4 regions of the Paenibacillus sp. FSL R7-0048 genome follow, and region 4 is predicted to be linked to each of the others. Evidence: predicted binding sites of a transcription regulator. Region 4 holds the regulator's gene; each other region holds the start of a gene.
The links. Region 4 encodes LexA, which represses DNA repair genes until DNA is damaged. Its sites were predicted from a motif close to CGAACATATGTTCG; they were not measured.
Positions count from the first base shown of each region.

Region 1: recA (recombinase RecA) is a predicted target of LexA. The motif match lies at 2,771-2,784, and genes of this name have one in related genera.
Region 2: NSQ91_RS24165 (ImmA/IrrE family metallo-endopeptidase) is a predicted target of LexA. The motif match lies at 2,574-2,587, and genes of this name have one in related genera.
Region 3: addB (helicase-exonuclease AddAB subunit AddB) is a predicted target of LexA. The motif match lies at 1,809-1,822, and genes of this name have one in related genera.

Region 1 covers NZ_JBBORF010000001.1:4,309,421-4,314,355, reverse strand. Annotated here, with positions in the region: gene NSQ91_RS19175 (YajQ family cyclic di-GMP-binding protein) at 1-415, shown strand, start outside; gene pgsA (CDP-diacylglycerol--glycerol-3-phosphate 3-phosphatidyltransferase) at 571-1,158, shown strand; gene NSQ91_RS19165 (competence/damage-inducible protein A) at 1,267-2,553, shown strand; gene recA (recombinase RecA) at 2,854-3,918, shown strand; gene NSQ91_RS19155 (regulatory protein RecX) at 4,029-4,754, shown strand.
Region 2 covers NZ_JBBORF010000001.1:5,436,551-5,441,485, forward strand. Annotated here, with positions in the region: gene NSQ91_RS24140 (glycosyl hydrolase) at 1-791, opposite strand, end outside; gene NSQ91_RS24145 (cytidine deaminase) at 962-1,378, opposite strand; gene NSQ91_RS24150 (NucA/NucB deoxyribonuclease domain-containing protein) at 1,479-1,916, shown strand; gene NSQ91_RS24155 (hypothetical protein) at 1,998-2,147, opposite strand; gene NSQ91_RS24160 (YjfB family protein) at 2,297-2,473, shown strand; gene NSQ91_RS24165 (ImmA/IrrE family metallo-endopeptidase) at 2,637-3,188, shown strand; gene NSQ91_RS24170 (hypothetical protein) at 3,255-3,416, shown strand; gene NSQ91_RS24175 (DUF3139 domain-containing protein) at 3,782-4,117, shown strand; partial or broken gene NSQ91_RS24180 (phosphomethylpyrimidine synthase ThiC) at 4,232-4,351, shown strand; gene NSQ91_RS24185 (RNA polymerase sigma factor) at 4,682-4,935, shown strand, end outside.
Region 3 covers NZ_JBBORF010000001.1:5,564,585-5,569,519, forward strand. Annotated here, with positions in the region: gene addB (helicase-exonuclease AddAB subunit AddB) at 1-1,677, opposite strand, end outside; gene NSQ91_RS24720 (class I SAM-dependent rRNA methyltransferase) at 2,463-3,887, opposite strand; gene NSQ91_RS24725 (Na/Pi cotransporter family protein) at 3,987-4,935, shown strand, end outside.
Region 4 covers NZ_JBBORF010000001.1:4,024,425-4,029,359, forward strand. Annotated here, with positions in the region: gene NSQ91_RS17970 (FixH family protein) at 1-327, opposite strand, end outside; gene NSQ91_RS17975 (HAD family hydrolase) at 590-1,375, opposite strand; gene NSQ91_RS17980 (hypothetical protein) at 1,410-1,931, opposite strand; gene NSQ91_RS17985 (DUF896 domain-containing protein) at 1,981-2,190, opposite strand; gene NSQ91_RS17990 (LysM peptidoglycan-binding domain-containing protein) at 2,300-2,713, opposite strand; gene lexA (transcriptional repressor LexA) at 2,965-3,591, shown strand; gene NSQ91_RS18000 (L,D-transpeptidase) at 3,771-4,109, shown strand; gene NSQ91_RS18005 (hypothetical protein) at 4,260-4,640, shown strand; gene NSQ91_RS18010 (hypothetical protein) at 4,863-4,935, shown strand, end outside.

The DNA of each region.
Region 1 (4,935 bases), 280 kb from region 4:
GAAAGAGATCGACAACCGCTTTGATTTTAAGAACAGCAAAAGCAGTCTGAAGCTGGAGAAAGACGCACTTATAATCGCCTCTGAAGACGAATATAAGCTCAACGCTGTTATTGATATTTTACAATCAAAGATGGTGAAAAGAGGCATTACCCTAAAAAATCTGGATTTCGGTAAAGTAGAACCGGCTTCCCTGGGATCTGTACGTCAACGTTTAGGGCTTAAGCAAGGCATTGATCAGGAGAATGCGAAAAAAATTAATATTCTGATCCGTGATTCAAAATTAAAGGTGAAGAGCCAAATCCAAGGGGATCAAATTCGTGTGACCGGTAAGAGCCGCGACGATTTGCAGCAGATTATTCAGATCTTGCGTAAAGCTGATTTGCCGCTGGATCTACAATTCATGAACATGAAATAGAATTTTGTGCCCCGCAGTGCTTATTAGCACTAACAACGCGGGGTGCTTTCTGTTTTTTTGACACCTATTTATTGCTATAATATACTTGCTTAAGTAGAAATGGATTAGCCTGATTTAGGCAATTTGTATGAACGATTTAGGGGAGGAAAACTTCAGTGAATTTGCCCAACCGCATCACGCTAGCTCGTATTTGCCTGATCCCGATTATGATGTTTTTTTTACTGGTGGATTTCAGTTTTTATCCAGAACCGATACATTGGGGCTCGTTTCAGCTATCTGTTAATCATTTGGTAGCAGCTGTAATCTTTTTGCTTGCGGCCAGCACGGATGGAATAGACGGCTACATTGCTAGGAAATATAATATGGTCACCAATCTCGGTAAACTCCTTGATCCACTTGCGGACAAACTGCTGGTATCTGCAGTTCTGATTTCACTTGTGGAGCTGGGCAGATGCGATTCATGGATTGCTATTGTAATCATCAGTCGTGAGTTTGCAGTCACCGGACTTCGCCAGATTGCATTGCTAGAGGGAAAAGTGGTTGCCGCCAGCAAATGGGGCAAGATAAAGACGGTTGTACAAATTGTTGCGATCTCACTGCTGTTGTTGAATAATTTCCCATTTCAATTTGTCAGTATTCCTGTAGACGATATTGCTATTTGGGCCGCAGCGCTGATCACTATTTATTCTGGAATTGATTATTTTGTGAAGAATAAGGATCTGCTACAGCTGCATAATGCGTAAGCATGTAAGCTGGATATACAAGGAAAGGTAATAGGTGAAGCACCTATTACCTTTTTTGAAATCCAAAAGCAGTGTACCTACATTATAACGAGGAGGCGAAAGCCAGGTATGAAAGCGGAGATTATTGCAGTAGGGACAGAGCTTTTGCTCGGTCAAATCGTGAATAGTAATGCCCAGTTTTTGTCTATAGAGCTAGCTGCCATCGGGATCGATGTATACTTTCAAACCGTTGTCGGTGATAACAGCAGCCGCCTGCAGCAAGCCATCGAGATCGCTCAGAGTCGGGCCGACGTTATTATCTTTACGGGCGGAATTGGCCCCACTGAGGATGATCTGACTAAAGACGCACTGGCTGCATCGCTAGGTAGAACGCTCCATATTGATCGTTTGGCGATGGATCATGTACAACGCTTCTTTGATGATCGTAAGATCGTTATGACCGAAAATAACCGCAAACAGGCACTTATAATTGAAGGAACTACACCGTTGCCGAATGAAATCGGTCTTGCGGTTGGGATTGCTTTTGAGCATGAGAAGAAATATTATATTGTGCTTCCAGGTCCACCTCGTGAGATGAAACCGATGTTCGTAGATAAAGCAGTACCGTGGCTACAGCAGCACGCCTTGACGAACGAAACACCGCTTTATTCAAAAATGCTCAAATTTGCCGGCATCGGAGAATCACTGCTGGAGGACAAGCTCATCGAACTGATTCGCAGTCAGACTGATCCAACGATTGCTCCGTATGCCAAAGAGGGAGAGGTAACTGTTCGTATTTCGACAAAGGCCCCTTCTGAGCATGAAGCTACAAAAAAGCTGGAGATACTGGAACAACAAATCAAGGAGATTTTGCCGGAACATTTGTATGCGAACATTGATGTGCCGCTGGAGCAATTGATTGTGGATTGGATGGCGGATGCCGGCCTGACCTTAAGTGCGGCAGAGAGCTGCACCGGAGGTTTGCTGATGGAGAGCATAACAAATATTCCAGGCAGTGCATCGATGTTTGCCGGCGGAATCGTCTGCTATTCGAATGACCTAAAGAAAAAGCTACTGAATGTGCCAAGTGCTTATTTGGAGGGACCCAATGCTCCTGGAGCCGTAAGTCGAGAAGTTGCCGAGGTGTTGGCTGACCAAGTGAGAATGATTGCAGACAGTGATTTCGGCTTATCTGTTACAGGTGTAGCCGGACCGGGTTATTCTGAACGCAAGCCTGTTGGACTTGTATTTATCGGCTTGGCTGAACGGGGACGTAAGACAGAGGTCTATGAGCTTAATCTTAAAGGTACACGGGAAAATATCCGGTTGCGTACTGTAAAGGCTCTGCTGTATCGTCTGTGGCGGAGACTTGAGGAACGCAAGGTGGAGACACCTCTTGAGGGTTCAGACTTGTAATGGGAGATTAGCCCAGTTATAATAAACACATACGGAAGAACCGTGGCACTGAGATTTCTTTGCTGCGGTTTTTTGTATATTTGCAGAGATTTTGATCACGATGGCTACTCATGATCATAAGTCGTTGATGTCCGGTGAAGTGGGGAATTTAATTAACTTCTATCTCCGGAGGGAGGCTTACAATAAAAGGGATAAATAACGCCCAAGACAAAAAAAACGAATGTATGTTCGAAAAAAAGCTTGGCAAGACCTTAAAAACACGTTATTATATTACTATAAACAGTGAAGGAAGTGGTCTGATTGTCAGATCGTCGTGCAGCGCTTGATATGGCGCTTCGTCAAATAGAAAAACAATTTGGTAAAGGTTCGGTAATGAAACTGGGAGAATCCACGCATATGCAAGTGGAAGTTGTACCTAGCGGATCTTTGGCACTTGATATTGCGTTAGGTATAGGCGGACTTCCAAAGGGACGTATTATTGAAGTATATGGACCGGAATCTTCAGGTAAAACAACAGTTGCTCTTCATGCTATTGCAGAAGTGCAAAGACAAGGCGGACAAGCTGCATTTATCGATGCCGAGCATGCGCTTGATCCGAAATATGCACGTAACTTGGGCGTAAATATCGATGAATTGCTGCTTTCTCAGCCAGACACGGGTGAACAAGCGCTGGAAATCGCCGAAGCACTTGTTCGTAGTGGAGCCGTTGATATTATTGTCGTTGACTCCGTTGCTGCTTTGGTACCTAAGGCTGAAATTGAAGGCGATATGGGTGATTCCCACGTCGGATTGCAGGCTCGCTTGATGTCTCAAGCGCTTCGTAAGCTTTCTGGTGCCATTAGCAAATCCAATACGATCGCTATCTTTATCAACCAGCTTCGTGAGAAGATCGGTGTTATGTTCGGTAACCCTGAGACAACTCCGGGTGGTCGTGCATTGAAATTCTACTCTTCTGTACGTTTAGATGTACGTCGCGTAGAGAGCATCAAGATGGGGAACGATGTGGTTGGTAACCGTACTAAGATCAAGATTGTGAAGAATAAAGTAGCTCCTCCATTTAAACAGGCTGATGTTGATATCATGTACGGTGAAGGGATTTCTAAAGAGGGAAGTCTTGTAGATATCGGTACTGAAATGGATATCGTGAATAAGAGTGGTGCATGGTATTCCTACGAAGGCGAGCGTCTCGGTCAAGGCCGTGAGAATGCTAAACAGTTTTTGAAGGAACATCAGGATATTGCCCTTATTATTGAGAATAAGATCCGTGAAGCAAGTAATTTATCCACTATTGTTGCTGCGCCGAAGAATGAAGATATTATTGCAGAGCAAGAAGAAGAAGAGAAATTGCTTCTCGAAATCGAATAGTATATTAAGCAATAGGACGCCCTGTGATTGATTGTTGCAGGGTGTCTTTTCTTAACAAGTAATGAAAGTAAGACGATAACCGATCTATTGCTACGAGGTGACAAACAACTATGGTAATACAACTGGATTTTGAAGCAGAAGAACAAGATGAGCAGGTGTTATCGGATTTTCCTGAAGGAGAACTCTTAGAGATCACTAAAGTAGAACGTCAAAAGAAATCTGACCACCGTTATATCATACATTTCGGAGCATATAACATGACTGTGCACGAGGACGTCATGATTAAATATCGAATGATTACTGGTAATTCTTTTATGAAGGCTGATTTGGTTGAAATTGTTGTAGCTGATGAGCGTCAACGAGCTTATGTAGAAGGCCTCCGTTATCTAGAACGTAAACCACGCACCGCTATGGAAATGACTCGCCGTTTACGCCAGAAGGAAATAGGAGAGACTATTATTGCGGAAGTGGTGCAGCGGCTGCAGGAGGAAAGACTTCTTGATGACCCTTTATATGCTAAGCAATGGGCAGAGCAACGAATAGCGAACCAGCGGAAAGGGAAGATGTGGATTCGACAAGAGCTACGTGAGAAAGGGATTGACAAAACCCTTATATCGGAAGCTTTGGAGAATATTACTCCTGAACAAGAGCTGGAGAGCGCACTCGAAACTGGGCGCAAGAAATGGAATCTCATCCGTGGAGAAGCTTCAGATAAGCGAAGAAAGACTGGAGCCTTCCTTATGCGCCGTGGATTTTCGGGCGATATGGTTCGCCAAGTGATCAATACTTTACTTGCGGAAGACAATTATGAAGGTGAAGATGAGGAGTTTTACTAGAATCACTGATTCTCTTGACATTAATGCGTATATCGACTCTCTTGACAATGTCTTTTTATAAATAATAAAATATAACATGAATCGGCATAAAATTAGAATCCTTTTTCCTTCCCAAAAAGGAGACTGTTTTAAACGGTTCACGTACAACTCATATGAAATGTAATCGCCGGATAAGGCGGGC
Region 2 (4,935 bases), 1.4 Mb from region 4:
TTGAAATCCGCGTCATAAATGTCGAGCGCCAGCACATCTACCTTATCACTGCCCGGATAGTATTCTGCCGGCTCATCACACCACTGATTTTTTGCATTTGGACTCCAAACCCACAATAAATTATGCAGCTTATGATAATTGGTAAAACGATCGAACATAAGGTTCCACAATGCAGCGTAATTGCTCTTTTGCCCCCACCAAAACCATCCACCATTCATTTCATGATACGGCCGCCAAAGTACAGGAACCCCTGCGTCATTAAGCTTTTTCAGCGACAGGGCTATCTTATCCAGATCAGCTAACAGAGCATTATACTGGGTGGTACCTGGGGTTATATATTTATCAAAATCAGCATTGTTTAGGCTCGTATTTACATTCCCCCAAGTTGGCGCTGTCCCCGGTAATGCAGCGTGATAACACATCGTTACGATCCCACCGGCCCTAGACCAGCGTATCGCACTGCTGACGACCCAATTCCGTTGATTGTCAATTAGAGCCTGTGACTGATTATTGATTGCGCCCAGCTCGTAGCCATGAAGCGCAGCATATTGCCCACTCGTATTTTTAAGCTTCTCCATGAGCTCGTCTGCACTTTCCAAATAATCATGTTGGCCGCTTATCACACCCTTTCCCTGCAAGTAATAGAGGGTATTCAGCAATAGCTGAGCCGAGGACGACAGCCCCGAATCCGCCGGAGCCATTTGTAATCTGCGAAAAGCCATCTGCCACTGCACATCGCCCACGAACCTTGATGCTGAATCAACCATCTGACGAATAATCCGCTGCTCCATCTATTCTCACCATCCTTTTAAATCTTTTTAAGTTATAGTATGGGGACGATAGTGACATGAACTCAGCGAATGGACATGAAGTTGTAAAATAAGTTGGGACGATATAAGGAACTGCTGAATAAATTCACGGCTCAACAAAAAAAAGGAGCTCCGCGGCTCCTCATTATTTCTTATCTTGTGTACCTTAAAGGCAATAGCTCAGTGATTTCATATTTAGCTAATCGGTCATCCTCCGATACAATTATCTTGCAGTCTATTCCGTAATCCGCAATTAACTCTCGGCACATGCCGCAGGGAGAAACTACTTTAATCTCTTTTCCCTCGCTGTCTGGATCAGAATGCCTTACCGCAACAATCGTATCAAATTCCTTATAACCTTCGGATATCGCTTTGCCAATCACCATCGCTTCTGCACAGACTGTAATCCTCCCCATGCTGGCTTCCACATGTACCGCTGTAAAAATCTCTCCTGTTTTAGTACGAAGCGCTGCACCCACATGGTGCCGTCCCCATTCATAACGCCTGGTAATTATATCTTCGGCAGCCGCAATAAGCGTCTGATCCTCAATGGTAATTATGTACTCCATATCCAGTTCCGTCCTCCTTTATTTTACCTAATTATATTAAATCGCACTGAATTATGATATAAGATATACTATTTTAAGTGCCAAAAAAGGAGGAGCAGAATTGAAAGTAAAAAAATGGATCTCCAGTCTCATCATTGTTGCATTACTTGCTTTGGCTAGTTACTGGTTTGAACAAAACGGAGAGCCTACAGACCCCTCGTCTCCATCCGATTCGAGTGTTGTTCAGCTAACCTTCCCATCAGACCGCTATCCTGAGACCGCCAAACATATTCAGGATGCCATTGCGAAGGGTGAATCCGCCACATGTACGATTAACCGAGAGCAGGCTGAAGAGAACCGTAAAGAGTCCTTAAAAGGGATTCCCACTAAAAAGGGATATGACCGGGATGAATGGCCAATGGCTATGTGTAAGGAAGGCGGCGTTGGTGCCGACATTGAATACATAACGCCAAGCGATAACCGCGGGGCAGGAAGCTGGGTTGGCAATCAGCTGGAGGATTATGCAGACAGAACCCGGGTAGAATTTATGTTTAAATAACGGTCTGTCTGACCAGCCCCAGGCAATAGAATAGCCCCACCTGGCATTCGCCAGATAGGGCTACACTGCACATCAGCTAACTTAGAATAAGCAAGCTTTAGTGATGATAACCAGCAAGATGAAAAGTACCAGAATTGCTCCTGTTGAAGTCCAAGGACTACACACCGGACCTACTGATGCTGGACTTACTACCGGACCTACGTTACAACCACAACCATGTTCCATTCCCATTTTCAATTCCTCCTAATGATTAATGACTACAGCACAAGATATGTAAAAAGGAGATAAGCCGTTTGGGCGAATTGGCAAACAAATGCCAATCACCTAATGAATTGAAGGTGGACAGTCGATAAACAGGATATACACAAAGGAGGTGCAATATGGATATAGCTGCATTATCAATGGCAATGAGCCAAGCATCCTTAGCTCAAAATGTTGGGATACAGGTCATGAATATTGCCAAGAATCAGGCTGAAACCCAGAGCCAAACCATGGTGGAAATGCTGGGCAAAAGCGTTGCTCCGAATTTGGGAAAAACACTTGATATTAGTGTGTAATTGCTTTATGCTAAGGATACATGAGAACGAATGTTCCTGTGTATCCTTAGCATTTTTTTACTCTACATAGCCCTTCGGGCTTTTCTTTTGCGCATTTATGCGAACATACGATCCCATTAGTGATTTATTAGTGATTTTAAACGAGGTGAATAAGTTGGAGAACATGAAATCATATTATCAAATGACTGTGCTTGAGAAATGGACGGAGGATTTATACAAGCGATTAAATCTTCATCAGCCTTCACAAATTTCAATATCGTATATTGCAGAACGGCTTAATATCTGGGTTCATTATTTGGATGTGAAAAGCAAGAGCATTGAAGCGTCTGCAGGGATGTACAGCCTGTTTATCGACAACCGCCTTCCAGCCAATCTTCAACGGCTAGAGTTTCTTCATGAACTGTGTCACCTCCTTCGCCATGGCAGTGATAATCAGACCTTGATGCCAGAGCATTTCACGCGGGCACAGGAGGATGAATCCGAGCGTTTTATCTTGTATGCGGCGATGCCTTACTCCATGATCTCCCGCATGACATTGCCTGAGCAACGGGAAGATGCCATCTCCTATCTTGCAGCAGAATTCCAAGTACCTGCCGAGCTAGCCTTACAGCGGATTGATCAGATCCAAAGACGTGTGTTCCAAGGGCAATTATTGGCCGTGATGGGAAGAAACGAAGAACGACTGACACATATTCGCAACGGATCACGGAGATAATAAGCTTAGTTGCAATAGTGCTCTGCATATTCATTTATGGTGGAATTTCTCGTGAGGGGGAACGACATGGAAGCCATTAAAGTAATTGAATTATTACTGACTCATCCGGATTATAATGTAGATGCAGTACACCCCGAAATCCCGGATTTCGTGGGCATTGAGACGATTGAGGTGGATCACGAAACGGGGACCTTCTCCATTTTATTGCAAGAACCCAAAGAGGACTAAAAGAGAATCATTATTCTTCATAAGTTAAAAGGCAGCAAATATAGTATGTCCCGGCAATTCTTCGTTCGCTTACGCCTGGATTACTATCGTTATTTGCTGCCTTTTTGTATAATCTGTTATGCAAATACAAACTGTATCACACTAATAAGAATTAGAATAACGAATACACCTACAAAACCCCATATTAAAAACTAAAAGATTTTCACCCCCGGCAGCCTTGGACTTACCTGATCCTCCAGCATCTTAATTCGCTGCTTCAGCTCCAGTATTTTCTCTTCTTCCTGCGCCATATATCTATGAATGACATACCAGTCTCAGTATATTATCTTATAACTATATACAAATTATTTATATGGAGGGAATTAATGAAGAAAAAAACAAAACTAATCTTCATCGTTCTAATCCTTTTAATCTATGGGATAACATCCTTAGCCTTCCACTACTTCCAAAATCATATGAACAGAGAAGTCATTCATTATCTAGTAGAGACGAGAAATTATAAGAAAGAAGATTTTGATAAAGTATACACCCAGATTGCCAAAGCTCCCCTCGTAAGTACCACGGTGATTTTTGCAGACGAACCCTACGCAAGATACTTTTATCGAAAAGAAAATGGAAGGATCTTTCAATACAGCAGGGCTCCTGTTAAAGGTAATGATCCTAGCTATACATATAAACATATCGAGGAGAATCTCCCGTGAAGGAGTTGCCCTATTAAAAAGACGCGTTTGTCCAGCAGTCAGCACTTGGCTGCTTGGGCAAACGCGTTTTTTTGATCTTCCCTGCTCTAAATAGGTAAACATCGTTTGCGTAGACAGGTGATGGTAGAGGGTTCAGGACATGCGCCGATGCACTTGATTAAAGAGAATATGGATAAGCAACTTGTAACTTGTAACGAAGCCCCTTTTTATACATTAGGTCCACTGACTACAGATAACATTGGCGTGGTTCTTAGCAGCTATCGGACACAGTTGATCTTATGCGCGGTATAACACTCCATTTCAAAGTGTAGCGGACCCCATAGCCTTTATTGGCATGAAAAACACCATATAAGACCTCCTTTTTAAGGAATAGCGTCACTGGAGTCCGCGAACCTGCTCAAAAGCCTATAAATATGCAAATAACGACTTCTGAGTCCGTAAGCCTCTGGAGATAATTTATGAATAGGTATTCTTTACGCTCAAACACAAAGGAATTTCCTCAGGAACAAAATGTGACCTAATGCCGTCCTAAATGGTGTTATAGGTAAAGGGGGGCACAGTATCATGCAGCGATCCATGACCCGGCCGGGAAATCATGTGATGAAGAGTTACGAAATCTACGCAGATATGCTGTTCCGGATCGCTTTGGTCCATCTAGGCAACCGGCAAGATGCCGAAGAAGCCACTCAGGATACCTTCATCAAGCTAATAGAAAAAGCGCCGGAGTTCAAAGATGCCGAACATCAGAAGGCATGGCTGATCCGGGTAATCACCAACCATTGTAAAACACTACTGGGCAGAGGCTGGCGCAAGCGTGA
Region 3 (4,935 bases), 1.5 Mb from region 4:
AAGTCTTTCATTGCCCATCATTTCTACTATCTGATCTAACAGATCAAGTACCGCACCCCACAACTGGCTATGTTCCCTAGCCTTCTCGGGTTGGCCCTTCTCCATAGACTTAACACTGAGTTTCTCCAGCTTTCGCGCAACATCCGTCTCTTCAAGCAGCTTGTACAATGCCGTACAAAGTTCAAGACCGCTACGACTTTTCTGGATTCTTTTCTCAAAAGCAAATAATGGACCTGTTATACTAGCACGGCATCGTTCCATAGTAGCAAGCAGTTCATCATCCATCTGTCTGCCGCCTTCCAGCGACAAGCTAGGAATACCTTTCCAGGAGCGGCCATCTGTCCAGCGGTACCCCTGAATCCCACAAGCCAGCACATAGTTTTCTAAAGCATCCATATCATCACGCGTAATACTACCGTCTAGCGGAAGCAGAAGCTCCGTCTTTACGCAACGGAATACATCCTCATAACGCCAGCGACGACGCACTACATCCAATGCGGAACGTATAAACTCCACTAGCGGATGATGCAGCTCATTCACCTTCTGGTCCAGAAAAAATGGCACTCCATAATCTTGGAACAACGGCTGAACCAGCTGCTCGTAATCGCCAATATTGCGCATCAATACGGCCATTTCGCCATATTTTGCACCTTCATCCCGCGCCAGTCTAGTCATTTCGCGCAGGGCTCCCTCAACCTCTGCTCTGTGCGAAACTGCGGCGCCTATGGATATAGCCTCTCTTGCCAGTTCATCCGCACCTATCCAAGCCTTCCGGCGATCATATCCCCGTTCAAGGTGAGCAAGTACTGGACTTTCTTCAAAACGCGGAAGAACCGTTGGCTCCAGCAGCTCGTCCCATACATCAATGCCCAGCTCTTCAGCAATTCCTCGCAGTTTAATGTAAGTAACCGCAGTTGGGTGAAACAATTCAAGCTCATTCAACTGATCTCCATAGGGGTAAGGACGATCAATTGTAAGCGAAACCGTCAGCTTCGAAGCTTGCTGCATCAATTCTCGAAGCACTACGAATTCCTGCGGAGTAAATCCATGGAACCCATCTACCCAAATCTCTGCCCCGCGAATGTAGGAGGAATCTGGAATATGCTCAGCCAGTTCTGCTAAACGATCCTCTTCATCGATATAAAGACGGGACATTTCCTTCTCTAAATCCCTAAATACCAGCTGCAAATCATCCAGCTTACCCTCAAGAATAGGACTTCTTGCAATAGCTCCTCGCATAGCGGACAGCTGTTCCTCTAAATCAGTGGAACCCAAACAGCAACGTTTCATCTCCGTGTGCAGTTGGTTCAGACGTTCCACAAAACCCGGTCTGTCTGCTGAGGCACCGAATAATTTCAGTTCCTCTTTGCGGCGACTGATGATTTTGTAAATTAACATTTTCTTACCTTCTTCACTGATTGGCAGACTTGCACTGCCACCAGTTTCCTGCTTCACACGATAGGCAAGCCGCGAAAAACTCAGTGTCTGCGCCCGAAGGCTTCCCTTCACATTCCCTACGGTCAGAAGCCCCCGTTCTGCTCCAAAAGAACCTTGCTCTGGCACAAGAATAATAATCGGCGCACCAAGCGGTTCCTTTTCTAAGGAAGAAGAGATAGATTCCCATATTTTTGTTGTCTTGCCACTGCCCGAGCGGCCTAGTAAAAAGGTTACCGGCATAAATGATAGACTCCTTCCGTAGCGGAGAAAATATATAGAATACAGGGTGAAATATCCACCCATTGATTACACTCCAATTAAAAAAGTTCAGTGATTCCTCGTCCCCTCAGTATATCATAACCACACTAATCGGAACATGTGTTTGCTAGTATTTTCTAATGTTTTACAAAGGATAAACAGCTATGAGTACAAATAAAAAAAGCAAACCTCCGGATTTTGGCGGCTTGCTTTTTAGAGTGTTTAGTTTGTTTTTAATGCCAGTTGTGCAACGTTAGATAGGAGCTGCCAATGTCGGAGCGTAGGGTCAATGTTAGACTGTTGGCGTTCAGCGTTCAGCGTTCAGCGTTCAATACTCAACACCCCGCACTCAACATTAGCACTCTACGCCGATCGTTTTGTAATCCGCATTCCGCATATCATAATTCAATAAGCATCATTCGTTGTTTACTATTTAGTATTCCGAATTTAACACTCAACATTTCGGCTAGGCTTGTTTCATTAATTACTTAGGGACCCAGGAGCCGTTATTCGTGGATTCAGTGCTGTTATGGCAACTTTTCGGACCCCACTGACGCTATTCTTCGAAAATGTGCTGCATTACGGGTGTTATTGGGGCAATAGCGCCTTTAGGGTCCGTAAGAATTCAATAATGGGCTGTTTACACTAAATAGAGTCATCTGAGTCCGTTGGCCACTACTTGCCTTACAGCCGACTCACGGCCACCCTACGACCAGCCCTTTTATCTTATTTGTTACTTGGCACTGTAGACCTTTTGATCTTCAGGCTTATTTTTTACTCCGCACTTCAAAAATCGCAAACTTCAGATAGTGTCCTTCGTTAACGCCAAGTATTTGTGGATGGTCTTTGCCTGCGGCCCGCCATTCTACAAGTCTCAACACCTTGCCAGCATCTTTAGCTGCATCGGCAATCGTTTCGAGGAACAGATCTGGCTGCATATGGTAAGAACAGCTTGCGGTAACCAAATAGCCGCCTTCGTTCACCAGCTTCATCCCGTGCAGATTGATATCCTTGTAACCACGGCAAGCGCCAGCTACTGCACTTTTGGTTTTGGCAAACGCCGGAGGGTCTAGGATGACTACATCCCAAGTTCTTCCTCCACCTGCCGTCATTGGCTTGGATGTGTCGGTTTTGGCTGTTTTGCCTCCGGATTTAGGATTTGTAGCAGCTGCTGCCGTCTCTGTTCCACTGGCAACTGTCGCCCGTTCAGAACGTTCCTCTAGTCCTTTAACCTGATTCCGTAGATATGCAAAAGCATCATCCACTACGAATTCAACACGATCGCTAAAGCCGTTCAGCTCCACATTCACTTTGGCACTCTCAATGGCGTGTGCTGAAACGTCAAGGCAGGTTACTTTTTTCGCGCCATACTTGCAGGCATGCAGCGTGAAGCTGCCCGTATGCGAGAAGCATTCCAGCACTGTCGCACCGTCCCAATAAGGGAACGTTACATGTTTGCCGCTCTTATTAACTGGTAAGGTCTGTAGTGAACCATCCTCAGTTTCAATTTCCTGTAGCGTAATGCCGCTTCGTCCTCCCCAGCCTTTCATGAGCGGAGCAATGGAAGCTCTATTCTCACGTTGGTCAAAGAAGTAACCTGTCTTCTGGCCCTCTTCAATATCAACGACCAGCTTCAGGCCATTCTCGCTCACGGTTACATGCCTTGGACATTCCCCGTACAGCACACCCGTTGTCTGCTCCATACCTTCAAGCTCGCGCACACTAACATCACTGCGCTCATAGATTCCGCGCGGTGCCATAACCTGCACCAATGCTTCGACGATTTCTGCACGCCGCTTGTCCATTCCGAGGGTAAGCAGCTGCACAACCAAAATATCTCCGAATCGATCTACAATAAGCCCCGGCAAAAAGTCCGCTTCACCATAAACCAAGCGATAAGCATCCGCACCCGGAAGGAAACGATTTCTGTGTTGCAGACAATTCGCAAACCGTTCTGCAAAAAAGGCTGTATCCATGATCGCAAGGGGTCCCTGCGATACAATTCTTACCCGAATTTGTGACGCTGGATTGTAATATCCCACGGCCAAAAATCGGCCCTGATGATTAAGGACATCTACTAAACCCCCCGCTTCCGGATTTCCTTCTACCGATGCGACTTCACCTGCATAGACCCATGGATGGCCCTGTTCCAGTCTTTTTTTGCGATTGCGTTCTAAAATAACCGATGGCAATGACTTCAACTCCCTGTTTTTCTAAAAATGTTTTTATACATGTCCCATGCAATACATTCATATATTGGTGTACAACCCTCGTCCAAAGGAGTATGCCCTATGTTCAGTGATTTGCTGTTCCCTATCATATATGGTCTTGTTATCTTTCTAGCCGGCATGAAGCTGATGGAAACGGCGTTGTCCAAGCTAGCAGGCCCTCTATTAACTACAAGCCTAAATAGAGCTACCTCAACCCCTATTAAAGGAATGATTGCCAGCAGCCTGTTGTCCGCCTTACTCCAGAGCAGTACTGCTGTAACGGTGTTGACTATCGGCATGGTCAATGCCGGCCTGCTTACCTATGCCCGCACACTTGGCATTATCCTGGGCAGCAACATCGGCACCACATTAACTACAGAATTGATCGGACTTCAGATCAATACCATGGCCACGCCCTTGCTGGCAGCCTCGCTCAGTCTGTGGGCAGCGGCAGTTATTGCAGGCGAACTGCCGCCTACATCACGAGTGGCAGAGCTCTGCCACAAAATATCCCCGCCGCTGCAATTTATCAGTCTGGCTGTATCAGGCTTCGCCCTCGTCCTATGGGGCATCGCTGTCATGCAGTCTATCGGCGGAATACTTCAGGAAAGTGGCTTATTCCTCTGGTTCCTAAACCATGCCGCTACTAGTGCCTTATGGGGGCTCGCCGCTGGAGCGTGCCTAACAGCCATGCTCCATAGCAGCGCTGCTGTCATAGCTATGGCTATGAGCATTGCCGCCTCGGGTGCCATGCCGCCTGAGCTAGGTATAGCCATTGTGCTGGGCGCCAACGTGGGCACCTGTGTTACAGCGGTCATCGCTTCCATCGGCGGCACGCCATCCGGCGTCTTCGTCGCTTGGTCCCATGTTGCGCTTAATGTAGGTGGTGCACTATTATTCTTGCCCATGATCGGGCTGCTACAAGCAAGTGCTGCATGGATTGGTGGAGGCCCTGCTTCACAAATCGCCCACGCCCAGACCATTTTCAACGTAGTCTGCTCACTTCTAGCACTGCCATTATGCTACCTGC
Region 4 (4,935 bases):
TTCTGCTTGATAGACTCCTTTACCAATTAGCTTTCCCTTAAGCTCTATTTTCTGTCCCTCATCATTTTTATTCACAATTTCGAACAGAACCTCTTTTGCATCATCTACTGCCTCGTTATCTTGGGTCACCACAGCTTCAAAGGTTACCTTTTGATTTACAACAACTTCTTCAGGACTCCATTGTAGTTCGACTTTGATAGGTTCCATAGACATGTTCATATTCATGTTATGTATTTCTGAATGCTTGGTTCCATTTGAAGAACATCCACCTAGTACTAGAAGTGTTGCACCTAATAATACAGCGACTAATTTCTTCGATCTCATCATTTGGAGCCCTCCCAATCATTATCGAATAATAAAAATCTACCAATTCATGTTATACATCTCCATCTATTATACACATTATTATTGGTTTTTCAGTATTTTGCATCAATTCCGCATTAGTCTTGTGACTTAAATCATTTACTTAAAAATCTAATGAAATCCTTATGTTAGTATGTATGTACAGAAAAGCAGCGAGTTTCTTAGGATCTCAGAAACTCGCTGCTTTTATAAAGTCTTTATGTTGGAGCTAATAGCTCTGTATATCTTACAAGGATTGAACTAGTGGAAGAAGTTCCTCAAGATGATTGATTTCATGATCCGGATGAATATCAAGACTAGGTGCTCTATCTTTTCTATTAATCCAGACCGTGGTCAACCCTGCTGCCAGCCCCCCACGGATATCCGTTGTCAGCTTATCGCCGACCATAACCGCTTGCTCAGGCGTTACATCAAGAAGCTCTAAAGCATGCAGGAAAATTTCCTTATCCGGTTTGCCTTTACCAAAGCTTCCGGAAATCACAATATGATCAAAGAAAGGAATTAACTCGGGCACACCATCTAGTTTCTCTTGTTGCAGTGCAGGACAGCCGTTCGTAAGTAGCAAAAGCTTCACTTGACCCCGTAACTGTTCCAGTACATGCATTGTTTCTTCATAGATGTATGGACGTTTTCTGCGCTCTGCTGCGAATTTAGTTGCCAAGGTCTCAGCTAGTGCTTCGTCTTCCACCCCTAACACTGCAAGTCCGCGACGCCAAGACTCTTTACGATATACCGGTGCAAGCTGCTCCAATTGACGGAATTCTGGCTGTTCACCTGCCGTAAAGTTAGCCCAGAGTGCTTCATAAGGATTAATTCCGATCATCTTTGTAAATGGGAACGTCTCATAAGATTCATACAAGCTACTTGCTTCCTTACGAACTGCAACTTCTAGTTCTTGTGGATCAATCGTATCCCCGGCGGCTTCACAAGCAGAACGAAATGCTTCTTCGACGCTCCGATCATCCCACAGCAATGTATCATCAAGGTCAAATAGTACAGCAGAAATTGGCATTACAGGTCTCCCTCTCCCTTTAACTGGTCTAGTTCTATTCGTGAACTACTTCAATGTTGTGAGCTTTAGCAAATGCTTCTAATCGTGTACTCATCGCATTAGTATCATAGCGATTCATAAGTTTTGTGAAAATCCATTTCGTACGTTTCCCTTTGTGCTTAATGACTACAGCTCCACGCGAAAGGGTGATTTTCTCAATATCTGCAGCTGGAAGTCCGCGTTCGCGATTGAATTTAATAGTGGACAGTCTTGCTTTTTCCACCTTCAAGTACGGACGACGGAAGAACAATAGCGCTGCCAGCAAATAGTACAGTACTACTCCCAGCCAATTAGCCAGCATGCCATTGCCTTTGGCCTGATCAATAGAACCAACTACCCAAAACATAGTGCCAAGTATCACTAACACTACCGGAAATGCAATGTTGCGACCTTTAAAGACTTCGGCATTCTGGGTAGGAGATTTAGAGGCATAAATCGTATCCTTGCCTTGTTTCTTTCTTTGCTTGTTGATTTGCTGTGTGTTGCGTTGAACCATTCTTTCCCAAGAACGGGCCATGTGCGTTCCCCCTAGTCATCCTGAAATATCTATGAAAAGGAACAGCGAGCTAATGTTTAAGCCCCTTGTTACCTTGTTCATGCTCATCGTTATCTACTACTTCAATAGTATTTAATTGTGCTCGGAAGTTATTGCGGATATTCCCCAGGTAAATTTCACGAAGCTTGGCGCGTTCCGCCACTTCCTCTTGATTAAGGCCTACGCTCTTCTGTTTGCGTGCCAATTCGTTAATTCGCGCGACCAACTCATCAATATTCAATACTTTCCCTCCCCCTATAAATTAATTCTAACTCTGCCATGAGAAAAAGAGCTTGTCAAGGTCTACTCCCTGCAAGCTCTACTGGTCATTCTATTATGTTCTCAGAAAATTAATAAATAGGTAAAGTAAGTATGTCTCCAGCGTTAATTTGACTACTCTTAATCCCACTTGAACGTTTAATTCCTTCTATATAAACAACTGTCTTCATATCAGCAGGTTTATTCTTAAGAGCAATACTCCATAGTGTATCTCCACGTTCAACCACAATCCGCTTCTCTTCCTTCATTATAGTCGTCGATCCTGCAAACACATTTCCCACTACTGTTAGGCCAGAAAATACTAGCACGATAATCAATATTAACTTAATAAAGAAATCTTGACGGAACAACGAAATCATCCCTCCAAGCAAACGTTCCGTTATCTCTTTCACCTTAGCGGAATTACGGGCAACGTCATTATGTCCTAAAGATTCAACCACTGGGGCCTTATCGTAGATGCTGCGGTATGTACTGTATTTTAGCATAATTATCATCCTCCAAACACTTGTTCTTACTTTCGAATTCATAATAACACGAACATGTGTTTTGTTCAATACTATTTCAGAACAATTGTTCTCTTTTTTTCGAGAGACTCAAACGGTTCATTTTATTATCATTCATCTACCATTTTTTAACTCTAGCAGATTAATATTTATAATAGTTAGAACTTATGTTTGTGCGAACGGTAGTTCTATGTTATAATTTTCCCAAACATTACTATATGGGGTTGATTCCAATGTCAAAGATTTCAAGTCGCCAGCTGGCGATCCTGGAATTTATACGAAGCGAAGTCCGCAGCAAGGGTTATCCACCTTCCGTCCGGGAAATTGGAGAAGCTGTTGGCCTTGCTTCCAGCTCCACAGTTCACGGTCATTTGGACCGGCTTGAGAAGAAGGGACTTATTCGTCGAGATCCAACGAAGCCACGTGCAATAGAATTACTAGGCCAAGAGGATTCAGAGAATGTTCACCAATTCGCGCAGACCATCTCACGGATTCCTGTCGTAGGTAAAGTTACCGCCGGGGTACCTATCACTGCTACAGAGAATATCGAAGACTACTTCCCACTTCCTACTCACTATGTAGGTGACAACAAAGTATTTATGCTGTCTGTCATGGGTGATAGTATGGTTGACGCAGGCATTATGAATGGTGACTATGTGATTGTTCGCCAACAACAAACAGCGGACAACGGAGATATCGTTGTAGCCATGACCGAAGAAGATGAAGCAACCGTTAAGACCTTTTACAAGGAACGTGATCATATACGGCTTCAGCCGGAGAATCCAGCTTATGAGCCGCTTCGCCTTAATCGCGTAACTATTCTCGGAAGAGTCATCGGATTGTTTCGAGATATCCACTAAGTATGCACTTCTAACATAAAAGGCTGGTCCGCATATGCGGACCAGCCTTTTTTCTACGTTTTTTTTGCTTTTCCAACCACAAACGAACATTTGTTCTCATTGGCTAAAATGGCCATTTTCTATGAATAACCCTTTAGGCGTTCTGCTCATATCCTAATTAGAAAGGAGTGTTGCGTATAATGCCCAACTACCGAATTATTGTAGATCTGACCCAACGAATGTTATATCTTCTGGACAATGATATTGTGATTAGAGGTTTCCCTGTCGGCATCGGTAAGATGTTAACCCAATCCCCGGTGGGAGAATTCACTATTATTAACAAACAACCCGACCCAGGGGGTCCCTTCGGTGTCTTTTGGATGGGACTGTCTAAACCACACTACGGAATTCATGGAAACAATGACCCTTCCTCCATTGGGAAAGAGGTGTCCCACGGCTGCATCCGGATGTACAACGAGGATGTGTTAGCACTCGCTGCTATTGTCCCAATAGGCACACGAGTAACGATAAGAAATTAAATTCGAATGGAGGCTCGGCAACCCCCAAATCACATTAAAAAATGGGGGTCATTACATAAGTAAGTATTTTTTCATTAGCATACTAGGAGTTTGATGATTATATGTCGAATATTGTTAACAGGATTGCAAATTGAAAAGGATGTGTTTAGTTTGAATAATTCAAAAATTAGAACCCTCGTCGATTTTAAAGTCGATGCACTGGGTAAGCTGTCCGGTTTACTTTTAAATGATGAACAAGCTAGTGGAAAAAAAGTGAATTTGCTCACCTCTTTTGGCAGCATTCAGGGAATCGTCTCTCCAACCGTCTCCAACAAAGAGGATGTATTTGATTTAAAATCGTTGATGGATGATGTAATTGTAGACGAATACATATCTTATTTGGGAGCAGAACACCCTGATAAAAATTTCAGCTATAACTTTGTTGTCCTCAATGACGTTACTGTAAGACCTTATGCAAGTTATGGAACTCCGATCGAATACAAACAGCTGATTGTTTATACTGATCATATCACTGCCTTCAATTTTCTATAGGTTTACATAATCACCTTAAAAAGCACCCTTGCAGCAACCCCCAATTTTGCATCATTTGCAGAATCGGAAGGTTTCTCTGGGTGCTTTTTTTGGGTTAATCGTGAAGCCGATCCTATAATTCCACGAATTCCCCTTTTAAAAGATACTAGTGGGGATCATTCAGGCATATCTTTCAATAAGCAACAATTTGAGTCTAATGAGATAACTAGGAGGTGTGATTATATGCTGATTATCCTGATGTACTTATTTGCTATTTTAGGAGTTGTTTTAATTCTAAGTGCCGCCATTATAAAAT